2 regions of the Fictibacillus nanhaiensis genome follow, and region 2 is predicted to be linked to the other one. Evidence: riboswitches for the same ligand, from Rfam matches in the RefSeq annotation. Region 2 holds a riboswitch; the other holds the start of a gene.
What was found. A riboswitch is a leader RNA that binds a small molecule or an ion and turns the genes downstream of it on or off. The one in region 2 is predicted to bind S-adenosylmethionine.
Positions count from the first base shown of each region.

Region 1: linked by a shared signal. The riboswitch ahead of ACFS5O_RS08145 (methionine ABC transporter ATP-binding protein) and the one ahead of metK (methionine adenosyltransferase) in region 2 are both predicted to bind S-adenosylmethionine.

Region 1 covers NZ_JBHUPF010000006.1:903,734-918,651, reverse strand. Annotated here, with positions in the region: gene sufD (Fe-S cluster assembly protein SufD) at 1-694, opposite strand, end outside; gene sufC (Fe-S cluster assembly ATPase SufC) at 714-1,499, opposite strand; gene ACFS5O_RS20335 (YuzK family famiily protein) at 1,741-1,881, opposite strand; gene ACFS5O_RS08160 (carboxymuconolactone decarboxylase family protein) at 2,158-2,538, opposite strand; gene ACFS5O_RS08155 (MetQ/NlpA family ABC transporter substrate-binding protein) at 2,792-3,610, opposite strand; gene ACFS5O_RS08150 (methionine ABC transporter permease) at 3,642-4,310, opposite strand; gene ACFS5O_RS08145 (methionine ABC transporter ATP-binding protein) at 4,303-5,328, opposite strand; SAM riboswitch class I at 5,637-5,767, opposite strand; gene ACFS5O_RS08140 (hypothetical protein) at 5,847-6,191, opposite strand; gene ACFS5O_RS08135 (anti-sigma-I factor RsgI family protein) at 6,312-7,487, opposite strand; gene sigI (RNA polymerase sigma-I factor) at 7,578-8,348, opposite strand; gene ACFS5O_RS08125 (thioredoxin family protein) at 8,815-9,156, opposite strand; gene ACFS5O_RS08120 (PQQ-dependent sugar dehydrogenase) at 9,161-10,213, opposite strand; gene ACFS5O_RS08115 (toprim domain-containing protein) at 10,217-10,564, opposite strand; gene ACFS5O_RS08110 (general stress protein) at 10,805-11,125, shown strand; gene ACFS5O_RS08105 (YusG family protein) at 11,185-11,424, opposite strand; gene gcvH (glycine cleavage system protein GcvH) at 11,487-11,873, opposite strand; gene ACFS5O_RS08095 (arsenate reductase family protein) at 11,945-12,304, opposite strand; gene ACFS5O_RS08090 (acyl-CoA dehydrogenase family protein) at 12,805-14,589, opposite strand; gene ACFS5O_RS08085 (acetyl-CoA C-acetyltransferase) at 14,605-14,918, opposite strand, start outside.
Region 2 covers NZ_JBHUPF010000006.1:1,032,695-1,047,612, forward strand. Annotated here, with positions in the region: gene ACFS5O_RS08800 (hypothetical protein) at 1-183, shown strand, start outside; gene ytkD (RNA deprotection pyrophosphohydrolase) at 368-847, shown strand; gene ACFS5O_RS08810 (ABC transporter permease) at 854-1,660, opposite strand; gene ACFS5O_RS08815 (ABC transporter ATP-binding protein) at 1,638-2,417, opposite strand; gene ACFS5O_RS08820 (ABC transporter substrate-binding protein) at 2,537-3,484, opposite strand; gene ACFS5O_RS08825 (alpha/beta hydrolase family protein) at 3,645-4,442, shown strand; gene pckA (phosphoenolpyruvate carboxykinase (ATP)) at 4,564-6,147, opposite strand; SAM riboswitch class I at 6,409-6,539, shown strand; gene metK (methionine adenosyltransferase) at 6,703-7,908, shown strand; gene ACFS5O_RS08840 (glycosyltransferase family 4 protein) at 8,143-9,300, opposite strand; gene ACFS5O_RS08845 (phosphatase PAP2 family protein) at 9,316-9,867, opposite strand; gene cotJC (spore coat protein CotJC) at 9,986-10,555, opposite strand; gene ACFS5O_RS08855 (spore coat protein CotJB) at 10,578-10,805, opposite strand; gene ACFS5O_RS08860 (spore coat associated protein CotJA) at 10,847-11,065, opposite strand; gene ACFS5O_RS08865 (VOC family protein) at 11,202-11,573, shown strand; gene ACFS5O_RS08870 (gamma carbonic anhydrase) at 11,563-12,081, opposite strand; gene ACFS5O_RS08875 (alpha/beta hydrolase) at 12,164-12,952, shown strand; gene ACFS5O_RS08880 (tetraprenyl-beta-curcumene synthase family protein) at 12,993-14,063, shown strand; gene mnmM (tRNA 5-(aminomethyl)-2-thiouridylate-methyltransferase MnmM) at 14,346-14,918, opposite strand, start outside; gene mnmL (tRNA modification radical SAM protein MnmL/YtqA) at 14,918-14,918, opposite strand, start outside.

The DNA.
Region 1 (14,918 bases), 130 kb from region 2:
CCACAGCACCGTAAACGACTTTTGCACCGCTGCCTGCGTATACTTCTGACACGATGTTAGCAACAGATTCTGATGATTCATTCGTTGATAAGTAGTTTTCTACATACGTTACAGAGCTGTTGTCTTCTGCAGCAACGATAACATGGTTGAAGATCGCTGCTTCATCATCTTGGTAGTAGACCGCTTGAATCGGAGCAGAAAGTTCAACGTTTTTTGGAACGTATAAAAATGCTCCATTCACGAATAGTGCTGCATGAAGTGCTGGAAGGCGATTTTCATCAACCGCTACAGCTTTCATGAAGTACTTCTTCACTAGCTCTTCATGCTCTTTTGCAGCTGTTAGTAGATCTGTATAAATAACACCTTGATCCTTTACGGACTCTTCAAGTGCAAAATAGACAGGTGTTCCATTATGGATAACAAGAACATTTTTCGCTTCTTCTTCAGAACCGATCAACGCCTTAACATCTTCTGGAAGTTCATTGAACGCAACAGGAGTGCCAGTTGCTTCATGTTTGAATTCTGTAAAGTTCCATTTATCGATCTTAGTTTTGTCCGGTTTAGGCATCGGAAGCTCTTGAGCTAATTCCAATGCTTGCAAACGAAGTTCCTGCAGCCAAGCGGGTTCCTGTCTGCTGCTTGAAAAACCGGTTACGTAGTCCTTATCAAATCTTAGGCTCGTATCAACTGACATGTATAGTCCCCCTTAATGCTTACGCTTCTTGACCAACAGTTTCGTCTTTAATTCCTAGCTCTTCTTTAATCCAGTCGTATCCTTCAGCTTCAAGACGTTGAGCTAATTCAGGTCCACCAGATTTCACAATACGCCCTTGCATCATAACGTGTACTTTATCAGGAGTGATGTAGTTCAATAGGCGTTGGTAGTGAGTGATGATCAAGCAACCGAAATCAGGGCTGCGCATTTCGTTAACACCTTTAGCCACTACTTTAAGAGCATCGATATCAAGTCCTGAATCGATCTCATCAAGGATTGCTAATTTAGGCTCAAGCATCATCATTTGAAGAATCTCGTTACGCTTCTTTTCTCCACCAGAGAATCCTTCGTTTAAGTAACGGTGAGCAAACGCGTTGTCCATCTCAAGGTGATCCATCTTTTTGTCTAGCTCACGGATAAATTTCATTAAAGAAATTTCGTCGCCTTCTTCACGCTTTGCATTGATAGCAGAACGTAGGAAATCAGCGTTCGTAATACCGCTTACTTCTGATGGGTATTGCATAGCTAAGAAAAGACCAGCTTGTGCACGCTCATCAACTTCCATATCTAAAAGGTCTTCTCCGTTGAACGTAACTTTACCAGAAGTCACTTCATATTTAGGGTGTCCCATTAACGCTGCAGAAAGAGTAGACTTTCCTGTTCCGTTAGGTCCCATGATCGCGTGGATTTCTCCACCATTTATTTCGAGATCTAACCCTTTAATAATCTCTTTATCTTCAATAGATACACGAAGATCTTCAATCTTTAAATTAGGTGCTGACATAATACAACCTCCATTAAGAAATCATTCTCAAGATTTTGATAAAAGGCACAAAATAGCCATTCTCAATTTATTCTCATTCTAATCTTATAACAAATGAAATGTATGTTCAAGGGAACGAGCTGTTTACTTTTCCATTGTTGTCATAATATCTGTTCATCAGTCTTCATATTTGAAAAAAGGCTGACCCATGAGGCAGTAAACCACCTGATGAATCAGCCTTTTGAAATTTTAAGTTCATATGTTACGGCGTATGGTATCTATTTGCATCTGCCGCTATTTCTAATCCTTTTTTGTATTCCTTATCTCGGACCTTCTCAACGTCTAACCTTTTTTCCAAATCCCTCTCATACTCTGCAAAACCACAGCCATGTGACTGGTGCATTGCTTTTTCCATCTCGGACGTATGTTTTACTTTAATGGGGTGGATAATGAATCAATCCTTTCAAAGTTAAAGTTATTTACTAATGTTAGCGTATCAGCAACACTCGTTTCACTCAAACTGTTATCCATGTAAAATCACCCCGCATAAGCGTGCATAATGATTCCTATTGAAAACAGATGGGACGTTCTGTGTAATCCTGCTAAATGCGCTACATTACTTCCATTACCTTCTTAGGATGATTTCAAAACATGAAAAGTGTGGAAATTAGACATTCCATTAATGACGAGGTTTATTTAATTCCTTAATGCACTCTTGAACGAGGGTCACACCTTGGCTCATAGCGGCTCCCCCACCAAATGCAGCAGAAACTCCCACAGCTTCAAGGATTTCATTTTCTGAACACCCTTGATCTAAACATCCTTTTGTGTGGTAGATGATACAATACTCATCTTGCGAATAGATACTGATCCCTAAAGCGATCAACTGCTTATACTTCTCTGAAATCTCACCCTCTTTAAAGCAATGGCGTGTAAATTCATTATAAGCATGTGTAAGTTCAGGCATGTTCTCATTATATTTTCCTAAGCCTTCTTTATAGCGGATCAGGTGATATTGTGTTGAATTCGATCCCGGTAGTGGCTGCTCTTCTTGTTTCATTTCATTCACTCCTGTCAAAATAGTAAACAGGTTTAGTATGAGTTATTCATAAGCCGGTTATGTAATAAACATTCGTAAGTTTTTTTCCGAAAAGCCTATAAATGATGTTTGGAGGACTATAAAAGTATTTGAGGGACCATAAATAAAGTTCAATGGCTTATAAAATACTTTAAAGGACTAAGATGTTGTAGGTTCATTTTTACTCACAAAAAAAGAACTGACTTTAACAAATAAGTCAGTTCTTTCTCAATCACTATTCTGTTACTGGCACTACTGCACCTTCATATTTCTTTTTAATGAAGTCTTGGATCTCTTTAGAACGCAGTACTTCCACTAAAGCTTTAACAGACTTCTTATCTTTATCTCCTTCACGAACGGCAATGATATTCACGAACGGAGAATCAGACCCTTCTAAGGCGATCGCATCTTTCTGAGGATTCAATCCTGCATCGATCGCGTAGTTTGTGTTGATTAGAACCGCATCGCCTTCACCGTTCTTATATGCTTTTGGAAGCATTCCTGCATCAACGTCTGCTTTAAATTTAAGCTTCTTAGGATTTTCAACAACATCTTTAATCTGTGCCTCTGCTCCGGCACCTTCTTTCACTTTAATCAAGCCTTCTTTTTCAAGTAAGCCAAGCATACGGCCATGATCAGCTACAGAGTTAGACATGATAATTGTTGCGCCTTCAGGCAGTTCATCCAGTGATTTGTATTTTTTGGAATAGACACCGATCGGCTCAAGGTGGATCCCACCCGCGTTCTCGAATTTGTAACCATGGTCTTTCATTTGAGACTCTAGATAAGGAACGTGCTGAAAGTAGTTCGCACCGATTTCTTTTTCATCTAAAGATTTGTTCGGCAACACATAATCTTGGAACGTTTTGATCTCAAGTTCGATACCCTTTTCTTTTAAAAGAGGCTTTGCTTCTTCTAGAATTTCAGCATGCGGTACGTTTGATGCACCTACTACAATCTTCTCGTCGCTGATTCCACCTTCTGTTTTGTTCCCACAAGCAGCAAGTGCCGCAACAAGAACGGTTAATACAAGAACAGATAATACTTTTTTCATATGAAATTCCTCCTTGTTGTCAAAAAAACAATTATCTCTTATCTAACGCTGTTGTAATTCGATCTCCAATCCACTGGATAACGAAGACAATGACCAAGATCAGTGCTGTTGAAATTAACGTAACATCTGCGTTGTCTCTTTGGTAACCTTCCATGTAAGCCAAGTTTCCTAAGCCGCCAGCACCAACAACTCCAGCCATTGCCGTATAACTTACGAGCGCGATCGCAGTAACAGTGATTCCTGAAACAAGAGCCGGTGTGCTTTCTGGAATAAGAACTTTAAATATGATCTGAGCGTTTGTAGCACCCATCGATTTGGCCGCTTCGATAACCCCTTTATTAATCTCTCTCAAAGCGATCTCAACCATACGTGCATAAAATGGTGCAGCACCTACGATTAGAGCTGGAAGCGCAGCTTCAGCGCCTAACATCGTTCCTACAATCAAGCGTGTGAATGGAATCAATAAGATGATTAAGATAATAAACGGAATCGATCGAAAGACGTTAACGATTATGGCAATGATGCTATTTAAAAACTTATTTCCCCACAAGTTTCCTGGAGAAGTTAAGAATAACGCTAATCCGAGAGCGAGCCCTAAGAAAAATGTAATGACAACTGAGATAGCCGACATATATAACGTTTCTTTTGTAGCTTCTAATAGAACGTCCCATTGAACATTTGGGAACCATGTACTAAGCATTATGAATCACCTCTACTTCAACCTGCACACTATTTAAAAACTCCATTGCACGAGCTAGTGCAGGTTCTGTACCTTTTATCTGAATAAACAACGTCCCATAAGGTCCATTCTGAGTCTGAGTAATCTTCCCTTGAAGAATATTAACATCCACTTCATACTTACGAATCAATTCTGTGATTAAAGGCTGTCCCGCTCGTCCACCGATGAAAGTCAGCTGAACGATTCGACCTTCAGGAAATTCAGAAATGAACTGTTTAATCGTATCTACCGTTTCTTCAGGTTCTGTTACTTGTTTCACAAAATCCTTCGTAATAGGTTCTGTCGGATTTTTAAAGACGTTTAAAACATCGCCTTCTTCTACCACTCTACCTTGCTCCATAACAGCTACACGGTGACAGATTTTTCTGATGACATGCATCTCATGAGTGATAAGAACAATTGTCAGATCTAACTTTTTATTGATCTCAACAAGTAGATCCAGAATGCTGTCTGTTGTTTTAGGATCGAGTGCTGAAGTGGCTTCATCACATAAAAGAACTTTCGGCTCATTAGCAAGAGCACGCGCAATACCTACACGCTGCTTTTGCCCCCCACTTAGTTGTGATGGATAGGAACCACCACGACCTTCTAATCCTACAAGATCGATCAACTCATCAACACGCTGTTTGATTTTAGCTTTTGGATAACCCGCAATTTCAAGAGGAAAAGCGATGTTTTCTCTTACTGTGCGAGACCATAACAAGTTAAAATGCTGAAAGATCATAGAGATTTCTTGTCTGGCTTCTCTAAGTTTTTTCGATGACAACTCAGACATGTTTTTGCCACCGATCGTAACTGTACCGCTAGTCGGACGCTCCAACATGTTAAGGATTCGGATCAATGTACTCTTACCCGCGCCACTGTAACCAATAATTCCGTATATTTCTCCTTGCTTTATGTTTAAATCTACCGTATCAACTGCCTTTACTTCACCATCTTTGGTTTGAAAGACTTTACGGACTGACTGTAAATTAATCAAGATTCTTACCTCATTTCTTATCTAAAATATTGCTATCTTCAGCATACAATGTTGCTTTTGAACGTGGTTGATCTCCATTTCAGGATGCTCGCTTTCCGCGGGGCGACCGGTGAGCCCCTTGCCGCTTTGCGCCCTTAAGGGTCTCACCTGACCGCTCGTCCCACAGGAGTCTCGCACCTTCCACTCCAATCAACTACTCAGTGATGTCTTAACTAAACATCAACTTGTAATCACTTTAGGATAAACAACAAAAAATGCCTCTCTGCTTCAATATGAGCAGAAAGGCATATTATATTCTATGCACGTTCTCCTCATCTCCCAAGACTACTTAAAGCCTTGCAGGAATTGGCACCTTTCTAGTTCACCATTCATAAGAATGCAATGATCTAGCGGTTGCCGGGTTTCATAGGGCCAGTCCCTCCACCTCTCGTGATAAGTAAAAAAGTGTTACTTTATTAAGTTAAAGCGATGCATTTATGAATCACTGTGAAGAATATTATCATCCTTGTCGATTCGTGTCAAATATTTTTAGCAGTTCGAACTAATACCCCAGCAGAGATTTCTTCCCAATGGGAACTCAAGTAAAAAATCGCTTCCCATTTTAAGCGTTGTCTCAGTGTACCTTGGAACTCAATCATCTCTTGTCTCAATAATGTGCTAAGCTTCATTTTCCCTTCAAGTAACAACGATAGATACTTCGGATTTCCTGTAAACGTGACTGTTCTGTTCCGCTCTCCTTCTCTGTATTCAATTTTCAGTGTGGTGTCATCCTTACATTTAAAACTGGGCTTTACCGGAATATTATAAAGAGAAAGATATGGACTTTTTGCGATTTGACTTTCAAAGTAGCGAATATCCAACATTAAAAATCCCCCCGAATTGGTTGTTACTTCACCGATTCTAGAGGAATATTCATATACCTTTATAAACCCTTCGACAGCCAGAAGGAATCGTAATTGGTTTTACGACACGTTATCTCATAATTAGTGTTTATGTTTCTTTTCTTGCTTATCATTTTCATGTCTTTGATCATCTTTTTTAGTTTCGTTTCTATTATTTTGCTTGTTGTAGTTCTTATCCTGCTGTTTGTTTTCTTTTCTTTGTTCTTTTGGTTGTTTAAAGTTCTTACCGTTTTTTTGGGACCTCGCAGGATCCTTCATCATTTTAGGTTCTACTTTTTTCTCTTGTTGCTTAAGACCATTTTTGTTATTAGACTTGATGTTTTTGTTGCGTTCTTCATCATTTCGTTTTTCGTTCGTAACCTTTTGAGGTTTAACAAGGTTTTCTTTAGACTCTTTAACCGAATGTTGTTTAGCTTCTTTTTTCATACGTTCATCAGAAGACTTTCCTTTGACTTCATGTGGTGCAGCCTTAATTTTACGTGGATGGGGAACAGATTTAATATCTTTAGAAGAAGTGGCATTTACCTTAAGTTCTTGAAACTTCACTTCTTTAATCTTTTCTTCTTTAAGTTGTTTGTCGTTCTTCGTTGCTTCTTGAAAAGCTGTGTATTTACCAGAAGATACGCCTAGTTGTTTTGCTTTTTTTCGAACTTCATGGTTCGTTTCAGAAACAGTAATGGCTACAGGATACTGAACGACGGCTTTCTTCACAATAGCGTTCAGCGCCTGATCTAATTCCTGCTTGGTTTTCTTATCACTCGATTTATCAGATACTGTAGTGATCAACATGGATTGATTTTCTTCCATATAGCCTTCTGATTGATAAGCTTTAATGAGTTGATCCGCAAATACTTCAAACGGCAAACGATCGTCAGTAGAAAAATTGTATTTCTTAACGATCTGTTTAGCTTCATCGTTAAAAGCATCCATTTCAACAACTCTCATTTCGTCGTCAACGCCAACCTCGAGGCTTGGATTGATATCAAAGCTAACATATGCAGCCGCAGCGGAATGGCTGCTATTCGGCATGAGACCCGAAAGAAAAAGAAAGGCGATCAAAGCTGCGACTGAAAACGAAATGGACGGCAACACAAAAAGACTTCTTTTTTTGTTTGAAAAATAAGAAGCCTGGTATTCATTACCTACAAGAGGTCTTTTTCCTGCTGGTACTCTTACTGTCACGAAGGTTCCGTCCTTCATAAGAAGAGTTGCTTTTTTATTCTGAACTTCAATAACGATGCCGCTGCCGTTCTTCAATGATATCCCTCCCGCATGTAGCAGGATCAGTATAAATTTACAGGCAAGAGAACATCGCATTCCCTTGCCGGTAACCTTATTTACCTCACCTTATGGCTGAATGTATGATTTCAGCGCTTGAAAATCGCCTAAATATATAAGTGAAACTGCTATTATATACTTTCGATTTCTCTCTATGGTTTTACGACTACAGGATACCATATTTAATAAATCTTTTATTGGTAATTGCTTTTTTTCTTTTAAAAACGCGGCAAGTTCTTCGTTCTCAGCTAAAAGACGTGCGATTTCTTTTGCATTTTCACGTGCATCCACATGTTTCGGACAATGCTTACTTAGTACTTTAAAGTTCAGTCCGAACGTTTTTAATAGCTTTTGGTACTCTTCAATTTCATAAACCCGATTCTCTACTTGAATCTGGTCTTCGAAATGATCCATCGCAGCTTTTTGTTCAGCATAACTTTCTTCTAAACGACCTTCTTCGTCTTCCTCATCGGGTTGCAAAAAGATCAATCGGTTCTGGCGGACTTCTTTACGGATATAATCAATGACTCTGCGACGAATAACCATATCAGCAAAAGACAAGAAACGGCTTCCTTGACCTTCTTGGTATTGATCTATCGCTTCGTTGAAGGCAAAAAGACCTACACTAAACTCGTCCATCGTACGATCTATATATTGACTGCATACTTTTGATGTTACTTTTTTAATGAATGGTTGGTAATCACCAATCAGTTCATTTCTAAGTTTTTCATCGTCTCTTGCTTGGATCGTTAGAACTTTATCTTCTATGCTCGTTAATTTATTACTCGATAATTTATTTTTCCCCATCGGGAATACTGCATTTAAATTTAAAGATGCCATGATTATCAATCACCTCAGTTAAAAAATTGCTTTGCCTTTTGTTTCGTTTATTAGTGAATCGTATATTTTTATTTTAAAAATAAAATCATTCTTATTTACCACAATAAGCTAGGGAGCAAACATGCAAACAAGCTCTCCTATTCATTTATACCATGACTTTTGACATTTGTAGGATACAGTTCTATAACAATATTACAACGTCCGTAACATTTGTGACGTTATCGTTAAAGTACTGAATTGACAAAACAAACTGATAATTTCTCTATAACGCTTGAAAACCCCTCTATTAGAGTTATTAACGTTATTTTAAAATAAAAAAACACATCCTTAATTGTTACAAAAGGATGTGTTCACGACATTAAATTCCCATATATTTCTTAAGATTTAACCCCCGAAAAACATAGTTTTTTGTAGAATTAGGCGATGAATTAAAAAATGTGGGGTGTATCCCACATTTTGTCCATCCTTAATCTTCCTTTTCCACTAGTTTTAACATGGATTTATAAATATTCCCCGCAGATTGAAGCGCATAAATTCGATCAATAGCAATTCCTCTAGACAGAATGAGTAAACAGGGCACGCTAGTTACTCCATATTTGGCAGCAAGCTCAGGCATCTCATTAATATTACTAACACCTACGGCTATATTTTCGTCTTTTTGAACACGTATCGTTTCCACAGCAACCTCAAACATCTTCTTCCCCATTTTACAAGTCCCACAAAGCGGAGTCTCCAGATACAAAAAATATGGATGTTGCAGCGATTGTTCAATAACGGTTTCCCAATTTTTTCGAGTGATTTCCTTCATGGTATTACTCCATTACTTTTTCTAGTGATACAGTTAGCAACACATCGTCATCGCTTGATGGCTGCCCTCTTCCATCTTTGTTGTTCGTTACAACAAACATTTTGTTATCTTCAATAAGGATATCACGAATCCGTCCTTCATTGGAAACAATTGAGGTTATCTTTTTAGATGAGATGCTAACCTTCTTTACGCTTTCTCCTCTTAGAGCTGCCACATACAGATACCCGTTTTTATAGTCGATGCCAGAAGGTGCCCATGTATCATTACTAGAGTGAATCCAAGGTGGTTCTAAGCCATCCCTTTTCTCATCCCCTCGAACGAGCGGCCATCCGTAATTTTTACCTGGCTTAATTTTATTGATCTCATCATAATTGGATGATCCATGCTCCGCAGCAAACATGGTACCTTTATCATCCCATGTCATTCCTTGTGGATTACGATGACCATATGAATAGATTGGAGAAGGGTAGAAAGGATTATCTTCTGGAAAAGAACCATCCTTATTTATTCTTAGAATTTTCCCAGCCAGGCTTTCTAAGCTTTGAGAGAGATCTTCTTCTCCGGTATCCCCCGTTGTTATGTACAACTTTTGATCTGGTCCCCATTCCATTCTTCCACCGTTATGTGTGTATCCACCCGGAATATCATCAAGAAGGATTCTGCTTTCTTTCCATTCATCATTCTCAAAGCGCATCTCAACCACTCGATTTACTAAACCACCTGATTTTTCATACGTATAATAGCCATAAGCTATTTTATTGGTTTCGAAATCTCGATCTAAAAGAAAGCCAAGAAAACCTCCTTCCCCGCCATCAGCCAAAGCTTCTGAAAATATAGGGGAATAAGAGGTCTTTTTTTGATTTGGCCCTAATAAAACAAGCCCCCCAGTTCGTTCACTGATCCACATTTGTTTTGGGGTACTGTTTATTTGCCAAGGGATATTTAACTTTGTGCTCACAACATCTTTGGAAGACGGACTTCCTTCATCTTTATTTAAAGGACTACAACCACTAATCAAGCAAAAGGCAGTTAGAAGACTGTACCAATTTTTTTTCATAGCCTAGCCTAAACAATTCTTTTGAATATTAAAATGTGCACCTACCAATACCTTTGCAAGGTACATCAGAGGTGTTTTTGCAACTTCTCTGTACATCTTATTAATATATAAATGCTCCGCATTCGGTAATTCACGTTGCAGTTGCTTTCTTAGTTTATGACCTGCATCATCAGCATCGACCAGAATATAAACATCTCGATCTTCAATGGCTAATGCCAGCTCTTCTAATTTATCCAAACCTAACGTTCCATTCGTACAAATAATTTCAACCGGTTCATCCAGGATTGCGGCTAACTTATCCTTATCTGATTTACCTTCGACAATAATTACTTTGTTTTTGATTTCATTCATTACTCATCTCTCCTATACTTTGAAGACTATAAAATGAATGCATCGCTTAGATTATATATTTGCTTTATTTTATTAAAATCCTGCAAGAGATGTTCTTTATTACTATACCCCTTTTTCCTATTTTCCTACCTATTTGTATTTGATGTATGCGTTTTGTACTAATTCTTCTCAATCGCGTTTGACAACCTGTTACTTAAGGGAATTTAGGTGTCATAAAACGAATATTGGAGGAGTCATCACATGGCAAAAACAGAACCAAAAATGAGCCGAGCTGATGCAGGCAGATTAGGTGGAGAGAAAACATCCAAATCACGCGGAAAAGAATTCTATCAACAGATTGGAAAAAAAGGCGGTACCTCCACATCAAAAAAGCATAGCACGACTTTTTTCCAGGAAATCGGAAGAAAAGGCGGCAGCTCTACCTCTAACACACACAATAAAACGTTTTATCAGGAAATCGGAAAAAAAGGTGGTACCGCTACTTCCCAAAAACAAGATAAAAGTTTCTATCAGAAGATCGGATCAAAAGGCGGTAGTGCTGAACGAAACAAACTAAATTAAATGGAAAAAGAGGATGACTGCCAAGGTAACACGTTGACATCATCCTCTGAGTGCTGAAATTAGCACCAACCTTTATCACATTCATCCACATATTTTGATGGATTTGGTAATTCTACAGGCTTTTCACGTTTATAAATCTTATCAGCATCAAATTCAAAACCCTCAGCCATCTCATACATGTTTCCCTGATTTGTAAAGCGAATCTGACCAATCTCATCCTTATCTAAGTAAAGAGACATCGATCCGCCTTTCATTTTTCCAAAAACTCGTGATGTAACATCTCGTCTATCTTGGTTCATAAAAAAATCCCTCCAAAAAAGAATAGCAGTATGTCTATTCTTTCCTGAAGAGATTGATTTCATTAATCTTCTTTGATTAATTCTTCGTACTGTTCAGCAGTCATTAACTTTTCAACCTCAGAAGCATCTGAAAGTTCTACAACAACCATCCAAGCTTTTTCATATGGAGACTCGTTAACAAGTTCAGGGCTATCATCAAGGTCTGCATTTACTTCTACAACTTTTCCAGAGACAGGCGCATATAATTCAGAAACAGTCTTAACAGATTCTACGCTTCCGAAAGGCTCGTCCGCAGTAAGTTCGTCCCCAACTTCAGGAAGTTCAACGAATACGATATCTCCTAGTTCGTCTTGTGCAAATGCTGTGATACCGATACGAACTTTATTGCCTTCTTCTGTTTTTGTCCACTCGTGCTCTTCTGAATAGCGTAATTCTTTTGGAAATTCCATGTGTAATCCCTCCAGCTTTTCTTGGTTTTATAATAACTACAATAAATGGTTTATCATAGTCAGTAACAATGTTATTTACTCCAAGTGTTTTCGTACTGCTCTTCTTTAAATCCCACTGTAACCTCTTTGCCGTCTGTTGCGATCGGCCTTTTAATTAGCATTCCATCACTTGCTAAGATTTCAAGCAGCTCTTCTTCAGAAGCTGTATTCATCTTCTCTTTCATACCCAACTCACGATACTTCATTCCGCTCGTATTAAAGAATTTCTTGATCTCTAAACCACTCAGGTCGATCAGTTTCTTCAGTTCATCAGCAGAAGGCGGGTTTTCCACGATATGTATAGGTTCAAAGGCTACGTCGTTTTCTTTTAGCCATTTTTTTGCTTTTTGGCAAGTTGAGCATTTTGGATATTCATACACTTTCAGTAGCATTATATCACCCCTTCTCATAGTACCACAAACTAGTGTTACCAATAAAACAAGAAATTCTGCACGTTGTTAATTTGTTTTATTAGATGTTGAAAACGAGATCCCGTTTTCGGTTACTCCCTTTTTATGGACAGAGGGTATAATCAGAGTTGGCAATTGTCGAAGATTGTAGACTCGCGGATAAACTGCCAAAACTTTTGGAGTGGGAGCCGAAATTCGTGGATAAACTGCTTAAATTTGTGGATTGAAGGTGTTTATTTATGGATTCAATTTTCGGAATACCCCTACATACCCCTTTAGGTATCATCCTAAATCCGTTTTCGCACATGAAACTGCACCTTATAAAGGTATTTTTCGATGTCTGCGATCAAAAATCGATGTGTTAGTTTCTTTTTTCACGATTTTTACTTCCGAACCACTTAAAAACCAAACAAAAAAGGCCCTCCTACAAATGCAGGAGGGAAAGATAAGATATTTTGAAGGTTAGCGTAAATTCAAATCAATTAAACGATATAGCGTTCTTCTTCAAGAAGCTGAACCGCTAGTTCACGCTTCTTCTTAATCACGTTAATAGGTGTGTGGCGCGTCAGTTTCTTTAACGCGGACAACATCATGCGGAGCATGTCGCCTTCTTCAACAGCAATGATGGACTCTTTTGCATGAGCTTCAATGCGGTTGAACGCTTCTTGGCAATACACTTCTGTGTATAGCAGTTTTTGTTTTGCCTTTTCAGCTCCAGATCTTTCGATTGCTTTTTCTGTACGTAAGAGAACAGATTCCATGTTGTACACTTCACTAATGATATCGGCTAAGTTTGATAATACTTCTTGCTCTTGCTCTAACTTAGGTCCAAACTTTTGAACGGTTAATCCAGCAGTCATCAAGAAAATCTTCTTTGCCATAGACACAAGATATTTTTCTTGATCTAAACTTTCAGTACCTACTTCAACAGGCATTAACATCATAAGCTCTTGTTGAAGCTGAGTTGCTTTTTGAATAAGTGGCAGTTCGTTTTTCATCGCTTTTTTCACAAGCGTTCCTGGTACTAACAAACGGTTGATCTCGTTCGTTCCCTCAAAGATTCGGTTGATACGAGAATCGCGGTATGCACCTTCGATCTCATATTCAGACATGAAGCCGTATCCACCATGGATCTGAACGCCTTCGTCTACTACATAGTCCAAAACTTCTGAAGCTGACACTTTGTTCAGTGAACATTCGATCGCATACTCTGCGATCGCTTTTGCTAATTCACGACCATCTTTTTGCTTTTCTTCAGATAGCGCGCCTAAACGGTTTTCAAAAAGACCTACTGTTCGATACACAGAACTTTCAGCTGCATACGTTTGAACAGCCATGTTCGCAAGCTTTTCTTGAATGAGGCTAAAAGAACTGATCTTACGCTTGAACTGCTGACGCTCGTTCGCGTATTTTACAGATACTTCAAAAGCACGTTTCGCTGCTCCTACACATCCTAATGCCAGCTTGTAACGGCCGATGTTCAGAATGTTAAAGGCGATCAAATGCCCTTTTCCTGCTTCCCATAATAGGTTTTCCTTAGGAACTTCTACATCTTCTAGGATTAGAGTTCTTGTTGAAGAGCTCTTGATTCCCATCTTCTTCTCTTCTGGTCCTGTGGAAACGCCTTTATAATCTCTTTCAACGATGAACGCTGTAAACTGTTCGCCATCGATTTTTGCATATACTACGAAAACGTCAGCGAATGCAGAGTTTGTGATCCACTGCTTCTCACCGTTTAATACATAGTGAGTACCTTCAGCGTTAAGCTTTGCTGTTGTTCTTGCACCAAGTGCATCAGATCCAGAACCCGGCTCAGTTAAAGCATAAGCTGCGATTTTTTCACCTGTTGCGAGTTCAGGTAAGTATTTTTTCTTTTGTTCTTCGTTTCCAAAAAGAACGATAGGAAGTGAGCCGATTCCTACGTGAGCTCCATAACTGATCGAGAAACCGCGTCCGCGTGCGAACTTTTCAGTAATGAGTGAAGAGGAAATCTTATCAAGACCTAAGCCGCCATATCCTTCAGGTACATCTGCTCCTAAAAGTCCCAGTTCTCCCGCTTTTGTTAATAACTTTCTGGAAACGGTAAAATCGTGATCTTCCATCTTTTCAAGTTGAGGTACAACTTCTTTCACAACAAAATCTTCCGTTGTTTTTGCAATCATTAAATGTTCTTCTGAAAAATCCTCAGGTGTATAAATATCTGCTGCTGGAATGTCTTCTATTAAAAAACTTCCACCAATAATTTGTTTTTCTGCTGTATTCGACATGTTTTCTCCTCCTCGTTATCCTACTAGTTCAAATACGCCTGCTGCTCCCATTCCACCACCGATACACATCGTTACTACTCCGAACTGTTCATTACGACGCTTCATCTCGTGTAAGAGAGTTAATGTTAACTTTGTTCCAGAACATCCTAGCGGGTGGCCCAGTGCAATCGCACCACCATTTACGTTTACCTTATCTTCTGGAAGGTTCAGTTCACGAATGACTTGAACGCTTTGGGAAGCAAATGCCTCATTCAACTCGAACAAGCCGATGTCCGAAATTTCTAATCCTGCCATTTTTAATGCTTTCGGAATAGCTGCTACAGGACCTA
Region 2 (14,918 bases):
ATCCCAACTGAGCTTCCACCATGGTTAGAAGAAAGCGAACCTGTTATTATCAAACAGCTTTCAGATCATTCTTATAGAGTTCATCAAAAAAACGAGTCTGATCTTTATGGCTCCTATAAGATTACTCTTGGATATGAATACCTTAATGGAAAATGGATTATTACATTTGCATCTGTTGATTAAACATGGGTTTCACCACCCATGTTTTTTTACGATTAGATTGAATAGACGAGGGTTGTTACATAATAAATAGAGATGAGTTGATCGCTCTAAAGAGAGCGTATGTTAGAGAGTTGCAATTAAAACAAATGGACTTTAAATGTTGTGAACTTTACAATAAAGGAAACAGTCGAGATGGAGTAGTGTGATGGATATAATTACGTTTAAAGATTTTTATAACAACACTGTACAATTGTCATTTTCAGAACACCCCTTTTCGGATACACCTAAACATGTGTGGTGTTTGTGTAAATTTAAAGATCAATGGTTGCTGACAGAACACCCGAGACGTGGCATTGAATTTCCTGGTGGAAAGGTAGAACCAGGAGAAACAGCAGATGAAGCAGCCATTCGTGAAGTTTTTGAAGAAACGGGTGGAAGAGTATCAGATTTAAAATATATTGGTCAATACTTCGTCGATGGAAAAGGCGGAAAGATTATTAAGAATATTTATGTAGCTACTGTGGATAAGATCCTTTTAAAGCATCGTTATTTTGAAACGAATGGACCTGTCTTAATGAGTGAGTTGCCTGAAGATGTATCCACGGATAAGGCGTTCAGCTTTATGATGAAAGACCAGGTGCTAAAAGAGAGTATGAAATACGCCCTTAAGCATTCCCTGGCCTAGATTAATTCATATACGGTGTTTAATAAGTTTTCTTTCTAGCCATTCGACTCCTTGATACATGACGGTAGCCATAACCGCTATGATCAAGAGGCTCATAAGCACGAGTGTGAAGTTGAAGACTTGAAATCCGTAGATGATCATGTACCCTAATCCTTGTTTGGAAACAAGGAACTCGCCTACGATGACACCTACCCATGACAACCCCACATTTACTTTTAAAGACGAGATGATATTCGGAAAACAGGCTGGAAGGATAACCTCCTTAAAGCACTGTTTTTTATTTCCTCCAAAAGATCGAACTACTTTGATATAGTTGACATCCACATTTTTAAACGCCGTATACACCACAAGGGTCGTAATGATGATCGATATTAGAATCCCCATAGCAATGATCGAACCAAAGTTCGGCCCAATTGCCACGATTAAGATTGGCCCTAACGCTACTTTAGGCATGGCGTTTAGAACAACAAGATAGGGATCGAGAACTTTAGATAAAAAAGGTGACCACCAAAGCAGAGCAGCGAGTAAAGTGCCTAGCACCGTACCTAAGATAAAGCCTAATACAGTCTCACCTAGAGTGAAAATAACATGAATATAAAGTGAGCCATCACCAATCTTTTCAATAAAAAGAGACCCAATCTTCGTTGGTGAACTAAAAAGTAAAGGGTTGATCCATCCTCGTAAAGATGAAATTTCCCATAGCAAGAAAAAGCTGATAAAGATAAAAAGTTGAACAAGGCGGATATTTCGATTCTCTTTTTTTATCGATTCCAGATACTCTTGGTGTATCTTACTCTTTATCGTTTTGTTCAATGTGCTCCAACTCCTCCCATATTTGCTGAAAGGTTGCAGAAAAGTCTGGATGCTGCCGAGCTTCAAAGGGAGGGAGTGTCCTTAATGATTCTGGCATCTTAAATGTCCTGAAAATACGTCCGGGATTTGTTGATAGCAAGATAACGGTATCGCTCATCGCGATGGCCTCACCAATATCATGTGTAACTAAGATAGCTGTTTTACCATGTTCTTTTAGAGTAGAGGATACGAGATCTTCAAGCTTAAGCTTCGTTTGGTAATCAAGTGCTGAGAAAGGTTCATCGAGTAAGAGAATCTTAGGCTGTGTGGCGAGTGTTCGAACGAGCGCCACTCTCTGTCTCATTCCTCCAGAAAGCTCTGAAGGATATTTTGTTAATGTTTGATCTAATCCGATCTCTTTGAGAAGTTTTACTGCTGCTTGAACGTTCTCAAATGAATGTTGATTTCTCAGTTTCAAACCAAGCGTGATATTTTCTTGAATCGTTTTCCAAGGAAACAGGTAGTCTTGCTGGAGCATGTAACCGATCTTTGGATGCGGAGAAGTAACCGGTTGATTATTTACCGTAACTGATCCGACCGTTGGAGTGAGTAGACCAGCGATCATAGATAGAAGTGTAGATTTACCACACCCGCTTGGTCCTAGTAAGGATATAAACTCGCCTTCTTGTACAGAAAGCGAGATATCTTCTAAGGCCGTTGTGGCAGATGTTCTTGAAAAGTAAGTTTGCCCGACAGATTTTAGTTGTAATAAAGCCACGACGATCCCTCCTGACTTTGTATTTAGACTTCCAACAAACCAGCGGTAAAGCTTCTTGTGTAATAAAGGAAACAAGAAGCTCATTTTGATAGCTGATTCTGTAAATAGAGGCTTTGCTTTTACTTAATGGCTTTCTTTGCTATTGAAGTATTAACAAGAATATGATAATCCACTTTCTTCGGGAGTTCGCCCGCTTCGTCCATAATCGTTTGTAAGTTGTTCCACTCTTCTTCATCTAGAATTGGGTTAAGAGCGAAACTGTGTTGACTTTTGTAACGATCTACAACGGTTTCAATAAGTTCTACAGGGGTATCTTCAAAATAAGGTGCGATAACTTTTGCGATCTCTTTTGCAGAGTGGTTCTCCACCCATAACTGCGCTTTGTATAAGCCTCTTGTAAATTTGTCTAATGTTTCTTTGTTTTCTTTTATATAGCTCTGTTTCGCCATAAAGGTCGTATAAGGAATCTTCCCAGACTCAGTTCCGAAAGAAGCAACAATGTGTCCGATTCCTTCTTGTTCAAATAGACTTGCTTGAGGCTCGAATAATTGAACATAATCTCCTGTTCCAGATGCAAACGCATTTGCAATGTTTGCGAAATCAATGTTTTGAATCATCGTTAGATCGTTCTTAGGATCAATTCCGTGTTTCTTTATGCCAAACTCACCTGCCATTTGCGGCATACCGCCTTTACGCTGGCCTAAGAAAGTACTGCCTTTAAGCTGATCCCATGAAAAGAATTCCGGCTTTTTTCTTGCCACTAAGAAAGTACCATCTGTCTGTGTAAGCTGTGCAAAGTTAATAACAGGATCTGTTGACTCTTGTGCATGTACATAGATGGTTGTTTCTGAACCAACAAGTGCTACTTCTGCGCCATCAGACAACAAAGCTGTCATCGTTTTATCGCCGCCCCAGGTGGTAGTCAGCTCAACATCTAAACCTTCTTCTTTAAAAAAGCCTTTCTCTATGGCAACATATTGTGGAGCGTAAAAAATAGATCGTGTTACTTCAGCAATTCTGACTTTTTCTTTTTTAGGGCTAGAGGTATTGCACCCTGCCAAAAGCATGGAGAAAGCTAGTAAACAAGTGAAAAGTATCATTAGTTTTCTTTTGAAATATTTCATATTGGATCCTCCTGCACATAGGGATGAAGTCATGACTTTTATGTAATAATGTATGTGATTGGTGCAAATGTGTGTTTGCCCACAAAAATAAAGGAGTGTAGGAATGAAAAAAGCAAAGATGATAGAGTGGCAGCGATTTCCTTCTCCGCATCCTACCATTCGCTTGTATGTGGTCACGTATTTAAATGATGGATTAAAAATAAAAGGACTAGCCGCTTTACCAGAAGGAAAAGGACCTTTTCCAGGTTTTCTTTATCTTAGAGGCGGGATCAAGTCTGTTGGAATGGTGAGAATTGCTAGGATCATTCAGTTTGCTTCACAAGGTTTTGTTGTGATGGCTCCCTATTATCGTGGAAATCAGGGGGGAGAGGGCAACGAAGATTTTGCTGGAGAGGATCGAACAGATGCTTTTGCTGCTTTTGAGGTATTGAAGCAGTTTCCTAAAGTGGATCCAGAAGACATTCATGTATTTGGTTTTTCTCGTGGTGGTCCGATGGCATTATTTACAGCTATGAAATATCCCGAAATTCGTTCTGTCGTAACATGGGGTGGTGTGACTGACATGGCGATCACGTATGATGAGAGAGAAGATCTGCGGAGGATGATGAAGAGAGTAATCGGAGGAACTCCAGAGAAATATCCTGAAGAATTTGAATGGAGATCCCCGCTTAATTATTGTGAGGAATTAGATACACCATTACTTTGCATTCATGGCATGAAGGATGAAAATGTAAGTGTAGAGCATACACTTAAGATTGAATCAAGACTAAAGGAGCTCGGAAAACCTTGTGAAACATGGATCTATCCAGAATACACACATTATTTTCCGCCAAAAGAGAACCGAAAGATTACATATGCTTTGTGTGAATGGATGAAAGGACATGGAAAAGGAGCTGAGTAAGATTTCAGCTCCTTTTATATTTTCGTTTTAACACCAAACATGTTAGCTAGTTGTGATAGTAAGATTTCGACAAAACCAAAAACCCTTCCATTGCTAGAATGGAAGGGTTTTAAGTAGAGTATTAAACAAGGGGTCCAGCTTGAGAGATCTCAGTTGAAACAGATTTGAATTTTTCAAAGTTTGCTTTAAATTGGCCAGCAAGCTCTTTTGCTTTAACGTCATAAGCGTCTTGATCATGCCACGTTTTCTTCGGTTGAAGCACTTGATCTGGTACACCAGGGCAGTGTGTTGGAATATGAAGTCCAAATATAGGATCTACGACTGTTTCAACAGAAGCCAGTTCACCTTCTAGAGCAGCTTGCACCATAGCGCGAGTGTGACCTAGATTCATACGACTTCCGATGCCATATTCTCCACCAGACCATCCTGTATTAACAAGATAAACCTGAACGTTGTGCTGATCGATTTTCTTTCCAAGCATCTCAGCATAAACGGTAGCAGGTAGTGGCAAGAATGGTGCACCGAAACAAGTTGAGAACGTAGCCTGTGGTGATGTTACGCCTCTTTCTGTTCCTGCAAGTTTGCTTGTGTATCCTGATAAGAAATGGTACATCGCTTGTTCTTTAGTCAGTTTGCTGATTGGAGGCAGAACACCGAATGCATCAGCTGTTAAGAAGATGATTGTGTTCGGATGTCCTGCTACACTTGGTTGAATAATATTTGGAATAGCATCAACTGGATAAGCAGCACGTGTGTTTTCTGTGAGTGAAGAATCTTTGTAATCTGCTTCTCTAGTAACTGGATCAATCATGACGTTCTCTAGAACGCTTCCAAAACGGATTGCGTTCCAGATTTGTGGTTCTTTTTCTTTCGAAAGATCGATTGTTTTTGCATAACATCCGCCTTCAATGTTGAAGACTCCTGTATTAGCCCAACCATGCTCATCATCACCGATCAAACGACGATTTGCATCAGCTGATAAAGTCGTTTTTCCAGTCCCAGATAACCCAAAGAATAAGGCAACATCTCCTTCACTCCCTACATTTGCTGAACAGTGCATAGATAGAATGCCTTTTTCAGGAAGAACGTAGTTCATGACAGAGAATACAGATTTTTTTATTTCACCTGCATATTCAGTACCACCGATCAGAACAATTTTCTTTTCAAAAGAAACGATAATAAACGTTTCAGAGTTTGTTCCATCTTCAGCAGGATTAGCTTGGAATCCTGGTGCTGAAATCACTGTGAATTGAGAATCATGAGAAACTAGCTCATCGTGGTTCGGGCGCACAAACATTTGGTGAGCAAAAAGGTTATGCCATGCATACTCATTAACGACTTGGATAGGAAGGCGATACTCGCGGTCTGCTCCAGCAAACCCTTTAAATACGAATAATTCTTCTTTATTCCCTAAGTATTGAAGGACTTTTTTGTATAATTTATCAAAGTTTTCGGGTGAAAATGGCTTATTTACCTTTCCCCAATCGATTGAATCTTTAATAGAAGCATCTTCAACGATAAATTTATCCTCAGGGGAACGGCCTGTATATTTCCCCGTTGTAGCTTGAAGTGCTCCTGTGGATGTAAGGATGCCCTCGTTGCGCTGAAGAGATTTTTCTACTAAAACCGGAACAGGTAAGTTCTGGTGAGTTGTTTCACGGGTCACAAGATCGTTTAAGGTTGTCGTAAATTCCAAAGTATTCATATGAGACAGTACCATCCTTTATCCTAGAGTGATATATTCGAAAATTAGTATAACACATTTAATTAAATAATGTATACTATTTTATGAAAGTGTATCAAAAAAGTTCTTACTTCCTAAAAAAAGTACAAAATTATATAAATTATCCATCTTATTTAAAACGCTTTCATTCTATAGAATATAATACTCCAAACTTATGGCTATTCATAGGGTTTTCTATTGACAGAGAGTGATCATTACGCTATCATATTTCGAGAACGGCTACTCTTATTCTGAGTAGGTGGAGGGACAGGCCCTATGAAACCCAGCAACCGACATGAAAGTGGCAAACATAACGTCACTGGAAATGAAAAGGTGCTAACCTGCAAGGTGAAAATAACCTTGGACAATAAGAGGTTGAAGGCATTATGGTTTTAGAAACCTTTTCCCTCGTGAATGTATGTGAAACAGGGAAGGGCTTTTTTTATGCCTTTTTCAGGTTAAGAACATAAACTGTGTAAAATAGATAAGAATAAAGTACCGTATCATACTGAAAGCAGTTAAAGGGAGGATATTAACTTGTCCAAAAAAGTTAGTCGTCGTTTATTTACATCAGAATCCGTTACAGAAGGCCATCCAGATAAAATCTGTGACCAAATCTCAGATGCGATTCTAGATGAAATCCTAACACATGATGCAAATGCTCGTGTAGCTTGTGAAACTTCTGTTACTACAGGTCTTGTACTTGTTGCAGGTGAGATCACAACTTCTACTTATGTAGATATCCCAAAAGTTGTTCGTGAGACAATTAAAGAAATCGGTTATGACCGTGCAAAATATGGTTTTGATTCAGAAACATGTGCAGTATTAACTTCTATCGATGAGCAATCTGCTGATATTGCGATGGGTGTTGACCAAGCTCTTGAAGCAAGAGAAGGTTCTATGACAGATGCTGAAATTGAAGCGATCGGTGCAGGTGACCAAGGTCTAATGTTCGGATTTGCTTGTAACGAAACTGAAGAGCTTATGCCTCTTCCAATCTCACTCGCTCATAAATTATCTCGTCGTCTTACAGAGGTTCGTAAGACTGAAGAGATTCCATACTTACGTCCAGATGGAAAGACTCAAGTAACGGTTGAATACGATGAGAACGATAAGCCTGTTCGCATCGACACAATCGTAATTTCTACTCAACATCATCCTGAGAACACGCTTGAAGAAATTCAAAAAGATGTTAAAGAAAAAGTAATCAAGCCTGTTGTTCCTGCTGAATTGATCGACGAGAACACAAAATACTTCATCAACCCAACGGGCCGTTTCGTAATTGGTGGACCTCAAGGGGATGCTGGTCTTACTGGTCGTAAAATCATCGTTGATACTTACGGTGGATATGCTCGTCACGGTGGCGGTGCATTCTCTGGTAAGGATGCTACAAAAGTTGACCGTTCTGCTGCATACGCTGCTCGTTATGTTGCGAAGAACATCGTAGCATCTGGTCTTGCTGACAAAGTTGAAGTTCAGCTTGCATATGCAATCGGTGTTGCTCAACCGGTATCAATCGCTGTAAATACGTTTGAAACAGGTAAAGTTTCTGAAGAAGTTCTTGTAGAACTAGTTCGCAATAACTTCGACCTTCGTCCGGCTGGAATCATCAAGATGCTTGATCTTCGCCGTCCGATCTACAAGCAAACTGCTGCTTACGGCCACTTCGGACGTACAGACATCAACCTTCCTTGGGAGAATACTGATAAAGCTGCAGACCTTAAGAAACAAGCCAACATTTAATGATATGTTAAGCCAGACTTCCTTTTTGGGAGTCTGGTTTTTTTAGTGTTCTATTAGTTTAAGGGATAGATTGTCGAAAATCGGATAAAAAATTTTATCTACGGAATTAATCGTTAGTTTTACGGATAAATGTACATTATCTACGGATAAAATTGTGATTACCTCGTATAAAATGCTTGTGCATCCCTCTGGTAAACATCTGAAACGAGAATGTTCAACAGAGGGATCCAAAAATTAGGCAATGATCGTTTTATTTTTACTTTTCATATAAATAACTTCTTCATACTGCATTAAAAGCTTCCCAAAGATAGCTGACCATGATTGAGTCATCGCATAATTTCTTGCTTTTCGTTTCATAGAACTTAAGAGCATAGGATCTTCCATAATAGAAACGATATTTTGTATGAATGAGTCAGCTTCTCTAGCTTTACAGATTCTACCCGTTACACCGTCTTGAACAATTTCAGCTACTCCGCCAGAATCAGACACGATAGCAGGCAACCCAGATGCAGAGGCTTCTAGAACAACATTGCCGAACGTCTCTGTAGAAGAAGGGAAAACGAATAGATCTGATGAAGCATAAACTCGCGCTAAGTCCTCTCCAGAAAGATAACCTGCACAGGTGACATTGTTATATTCTGATTCCCACTGTTCAACATCACGTCGACTTGGTCCATCACCCACAATCAGCCAATGAACGTTCTCGCTGAAAGAACGTGGCATTTGATCTATCACTTCTTTAAGGATGTTTAGGTCCTTTTCAGGTGCTAATCTTCCCACGAACAAGAAGGTATACTTCTGTGTAATATTATATTTTTCACGGACATAGTAATCACGCTTTTGAGGTGTAAACATCATACAGTCAACTCCTCTAGACCATATTTCAATATTATTAAAGTTTTTTGTGTACAAAATCTTCCGTGTTTCTTCACTTGGGACAAAGATTTTTTCAAAAGGTTTATGAAACCATTGCAGATAACGCCAGAGCAAGGGGGATAAGAAATCTAGATGGTAGTAAGCAAGGTAGCGGTCAAAATGTGTATGATAGGAGCCGACCATAGGAATGTTTTCCTTTTTACCGTATCGCATCCCAAACAAGCCAATATTAAAAGGGGTAGCTATATGAAGGAGGTCAGGGTTGAATTTACTGAGTTCTTCGTTCAAGGCTTTAAATTGCGGTATGGCAAGCCTGCACTCTGGATATAGAAAGAGTGGCAGGCTTTTCATCGCATAATATTGTTTGCATTCTGTTTCTTGATGCTCTTCAAAAGAAGGCATGATAACTTTATATTCAACTCCATTGGTTTCTAGGTAACTCGTATATCTTTTTAACGTACGAGCAACTCCGTTAATTTGTGGATGGAACGTATCAGAAAAAAGAGCAAGCTTCATTTCTTCATCTCCTTTTTAAAAAAAGTAAGGCAAGATAAAGCTTTTTACTAAAAATAAAGAAAAGAAGCTGGAACTGATGCCGAGAATCATCCCTGCAAGTACATCAGATGGATAGTGAAGACCTAAATACATTCGAGATATGGCTACTAAAAGGGCAGCAATCAATAAAAATATACCTATAAAGGGATTCAATAGTATCAACGGTGTGACGATTGAAAATACAGCTGTTGTATGACCCGACGGAAATGAATGATCTTTTAGCGGGTTATCGCCGATGTTCGTGTCTGGAAGACTTAAATAAGGTCTCTTTCTTGGATACATTTTTTTAGAGATCGCAACAGGAATGTGGCTGATCAATAAGGACAGCATACAAACGATCCCCCAAGACTTTAAGTGCATAGGGAGAAACAACAGCAGCAGAATACTCGTTGAGATGGTAGCTGTTGCACCACCAAGATGTGTCCACAAGTGAAAGAAATGATCCATTGAGTTCCTGTGCAGTCTTCCATTAATAAGCCTGAAGAATGTACACTCTTTTTCATAAAGCCAATTCATTACTTTTGCCATGAATATCCCCCTTATCATGCTTTTTATTGGTTATTATCATAATAAAATACAATTGTAAGGAGAACATGAAGACAGTATGAAATTATTATAAAAAAACCATCCTGCAAGAGCAGAATGGCTAGAAAAATATTTTTCTATCACGTTCTTCTTTTAAGATTTCAACTGCCTCCCGGAATCTTTGAGAATGAATAATCTCTCTTTCTCTTAGGAAACGGAGAGAGTCATTAAGATCAGGATCGTCTGACATATTAATAATCCACTGGTAAGTTGCACGTGCTTTTTCTTCCGCTGCGATATCTTCATATAAATCAGCGATCGGATCACCTTTTGCAGCTATGTAGCTTGCAGTAAACGGTACACCGGCTGCATTATGGTAGAATAAGGCGCTATCGTGGTTGACATAATGATCTGCGATGCCAGCAGCTTTTAATTGCTCGGGTGTGGCGTCTTTTGTCAGCTTGTAGATCATGGTTGCGATCATCTCAAGATGAGCGAATTCTTCTGTACCTATATCCGTAAGTAGACCTATCACTTTATCTGGAATCGTATAACGCTGATTTAAATACCGAAGAGCTGCTGCGAGTTCTCCATCAGCACCTCCGTATTGTTCGATTAAATATTTAGCGAGTGTAGGATTACAGGACGTTACTTTCACTGGATATTGCAGTTTTTTTTCATATACCCACATTTAAAATGAACCTCCTTTCTCTTTATACCTGCCATGGCCATGGTCCATCACTCCAGTTCCATGGCATGCCTGAATAACTGTTTCCGTATTGCTGGAGTGGGCCGTATTTTGACTCAATGGCTCTCTTGATTTGTTTTCTTTGTTTTGCAAACTGATTAAATTGTTGGACTGCAGATTGATCCTGTGGGTGTGTGTCAAGATATAAAGTAAGTTCCACAAGAACAAAATCAACTGCTTGAAGCTCTTCCATCCACTGATAGAATTCTTCAGGTAAGGTTGATGGCACGAGAATTACCTCCTTCTTTCATAAGGATTTTCATAATAATCATAGAATGCGGGCCATAGTGTACCTTTTTGTAGGGCTTCTTTTGGTGAGTATTGTGGAAGATTATAAGGTTGAAATCCCATATATAGATTTGGAGGAGTAGAGTAATATTTCTTTCCGATCGGAGGACACGGATCGTAAGGGCTATGATAAGGAACATAAGACTTTTGATTAGAAGAACTCATGATACAACTTCCTTTCATTGGTTAACTTTTATTATTAGTATTCAAAAGGGGAGGAGTTTCAGTACGATTTCGTCTCCAATTATTTATTTCTATGATAAAATTATGGGCAAACATAAAGAGAAAGAGGTGGACATACATGTATGCAGGCATACATCATGTATCCTTACTCGTAACCAATTTAAAAGAGTCATTGTATTTTTATGAGGGAATTCTTGGTTTCAAACAAAATAAAAAACGCCCGCAATTTGATTTTCCGGGCGTTTGGTATGATATTGGTGACACGCAGCTTCATTTAATCGTTCATCCGGATGGTAAGGCTAGGCGAAATACTACTGAGATCGATAGCAGAGATGGTCATTTTGCCGTAAGGGTTAAGGATATGGACAAATTATTAAAAATATTAGACGTACATAACATCCCTTATGTGAACAAGCCAACTAACAAAACAGAGTGGCACCAAGTTTTTGTGAGTGATCCTGATGGTAACCTAATCGAATTTAACGTTTAGGTTGTAGAGATTTATAATACTGTCCTTTCTCGTAATATTCACGGCGGATTCGGTTCATGTCCGTAATATCTTCTTCTGTTAACTCTCTGATTACCTTAGCTGGTCGACCGAAAGCTAAGGTGTTAGGTGGTATCTTTTTTCCAGGAGGAACAAGACTTCCTGCACCTATAAAAGCTCCCTCTCCGATGTGAGCTCCATCTAATATAAGAGAACCCATGCCGATCAATGCGTTCTCTTCAATGATACAACTATGTAAAATAACACTATGACCAATAGTAACGCCGTCTTTTAAATGCAGAGGGCGGTTTGGACTCTGATGAAGAACCGAATTATCTTGAACATTTACATAGTTTCCGATAATCGTGGGCGAAACATCTCCGCGTATGGATGAATTAAACCAGATGGAAGAATATTCACCAATCTGAACGTCACCCGTAATGGTAACATAATCTGCAATAAAGGCAGTTTCTGAAATTTTAGGTTGTTTGTCTCCAAATGGGTAGATCATGGTTACACACTCCTATTATCAATTATTTATCTAACTACAGTGTAGCAAATCACCAAGTCTTATGAATAGAGAAGGTGGAGAAATGTGGACGTGGAAAACGAAAAGAAATGCGATTGGAACGGTCGTTGTTGTGCATGGAGCAAATGAACATCACGGCAGGTATGATTGGGTGATCAAGCAATTAAATGAAGCCGGCTATCATTGTGTTTCAGGTGATCTACCAGGTCAAGGCACGTCAACAAGAAGAAGAGGACATATAGAAGCGTTCGATGATTATATATTAACGATCGAACAATGGTACCTAGAAGCAGAAAAACTAGGTTTTCCTGTATTTATCTTAGGGCATAGCATGGGTGGATTAGCTGTGATAAGAACGTTAATGGAAAAACAACTTAACATAAAAGCGGTTATCTTATCTTCTCCTTGTTTAGGATTAGTCCAATACCCATCAAAAGGCAAAGAAGCGGTTTCTGTCCTTTTAAACAAACTCGCTCCGAGTGTAAGGTTAGCAACTAACATACCTGAAGGAAGTGCTACTAGGAACGAAGAGATTCGCATTCGTGACCGAGAGGATAAGTTAATCGTTAAAAAAGTTTCTGTCAGGTGGTACCGCGAGTTGATCGGTTCGATTAAGCTTGCTTTTGATCATCATCATGATTTTCCAAATGTACCTTTAATGGTCGTGCAAGCAGGTGATGACCGAATCGTAGACAAATTAAAAGTGAAACAATGGTTTAACACTATAGGGATTGAAGAAAAATGGTATAAAGAATTCCCGTCACTTTATCATGAAGTATTAAACGAGCCTGAAAGAGATCATGTATTTAATTATGTGAAAAAATTTTTATTTTTGCATAGTGAAGTACATTAAGGAAAAAGGTAAGGAAGAAATAAACAAAAGGAGCCATCTTATGAACAAAGTTCCGGTTCACCCGTGGGGATTGATGTATTCCGTTTATACGCATATTTTTCCGGCTGTCAGTCATCTTCTTAAGGACTGGCATGATAGAGCTGAAAAGATTCCTAACCCAGAATTGAGAAAACAGGCAGTTAGCAGCATTTCTGATAAGATGTTTCATTGTGAAGGAGGAGCGATCCTAACACTGCTAGCTGGTAATCATCGAAAAAAAGCCATCGAGTTTGTGGTGGCGTACCAAACGATCAGCGACTATTTAGATAATCTTTGTGACAGAAGCACGTCACTGAATGAAAAAGATTTCCGAGCCCTTCATGAAAGTATGTTTCATGCTCTGTCTCCTGGTGCTGTCCCAACCAATTATTATCGTTATAGGGAAGAGCAGGACGATGGTGGTTATTTAAACGAACTTGTCTACACATGTCAAAACGTATTATCTGAGATGAAAGCTTATCCAAATATCGCAAGTGAACTCATCGGACTAGCTTCGATTTATGGTGACCTACAGGTACATAAACATGTCATTGTTCAAGAGAGAGAGCCTCGGTTAATCAGTTGGTTCGGAGAGTATCAATCCGTTCTACCAGATATTACCTGGTACGAATTCTCAGCTTGTGCAGGTTCAACACTTGGTATCTTTTGTTTAGTCAGCTACGCATTTCAAGGGAATTTCACGAAAGAATCTGCTGAAACGATAAAGAAGGGATACTTTCCATGGCTGCAAGGTCTTCATATTCTTTTAGATTATTTTATTGATCAAAATGAGGACAAGTTGGAGGGCGATCTAAACTTTTGTACGTATTATAAGAATGATCAGCACATGCTTGAACGAATGGTATACTTTGCAGAAAGAGCAGAGAAAAGCTGTGACAATCTGCCTAACTCAAGGTTTCACCGCTTGATCCAAAGAGGTCTTTTAGGGATCTATCTTGCAGATCGAAAAGTGTCTGAGAGCCCTGGAATTAAAAAGATGGCTGCAAAGCTCGTTAAAGTGGGAGGCGCGACGAGTTATTTCTTTTATGTGAACCGTAAATTATATCAAAGATTAAAACCTTCTCTCTCATAGTTGTTGCACTTGGAAGAGGTTGATTGCCGTTTCAGGATGCTTCGCTTTAAGGAGAGGGGTATGTGAAGGTAGTAGCGAGTGCGCAATTTGTCGAGGAATGTAAACTCGTGGATAAAAGACAAAAACTTTTGGATTGAGAGGCAAATCTCGTGGATAAACAGCCCAAATTTTTGGATTGCGTGCTCAAATTTCTGGATTGATTAACATAATACCCCGGCGTGTATATGTAACGACCATATCTGTATCCTAAAAAAAGGCTGAATCAACTTTCATTAGTTGGATTCAGCCTCTTTTTTCGATTGCGACTATAAAAGGCGGGTCGTTTTTTTGATTGATAAATTCATATTGTAAAACATGAGCCTGTTTTTGATCCAGCTGTGTAACATAGTTCATTACACTTTCCTTTTCAAGCTTACCTTCTTCATGTCCATGATAAATCACCAGTATGATAACACCTTCTGGTTTCAATAACTGAAGAAGCTGTTCGATCGCATTGATCGTAGACTCTCCTGTTGTAGTGATGGACTTATCGCTGCCAGGAAGATATCCTAAGTTGAATATGGCAGCAGAGATCTTTGACTTAAATTCACTTGGTAACTTTGTCAGTACGGTATCATGCGAGGCATGATAAAAAGTAACGTTTCCATCAGCTTGTTGATCGATCAAGCGCTGTTTTGAGTTGGCAATGGCTTGTTCTTGTACGTCAAAAGCAAAGACATGACCATTTTTACCAACAAGTTTGGAGAGATACAACGTGTCGTTTCCGTTTCCGCATGTGGCGTCGATTACGATATCACCTTCTTCACAAAAAGAACGAAGAAGCGTTCTGGCAAATGGCAATACGCCTTCTAATTT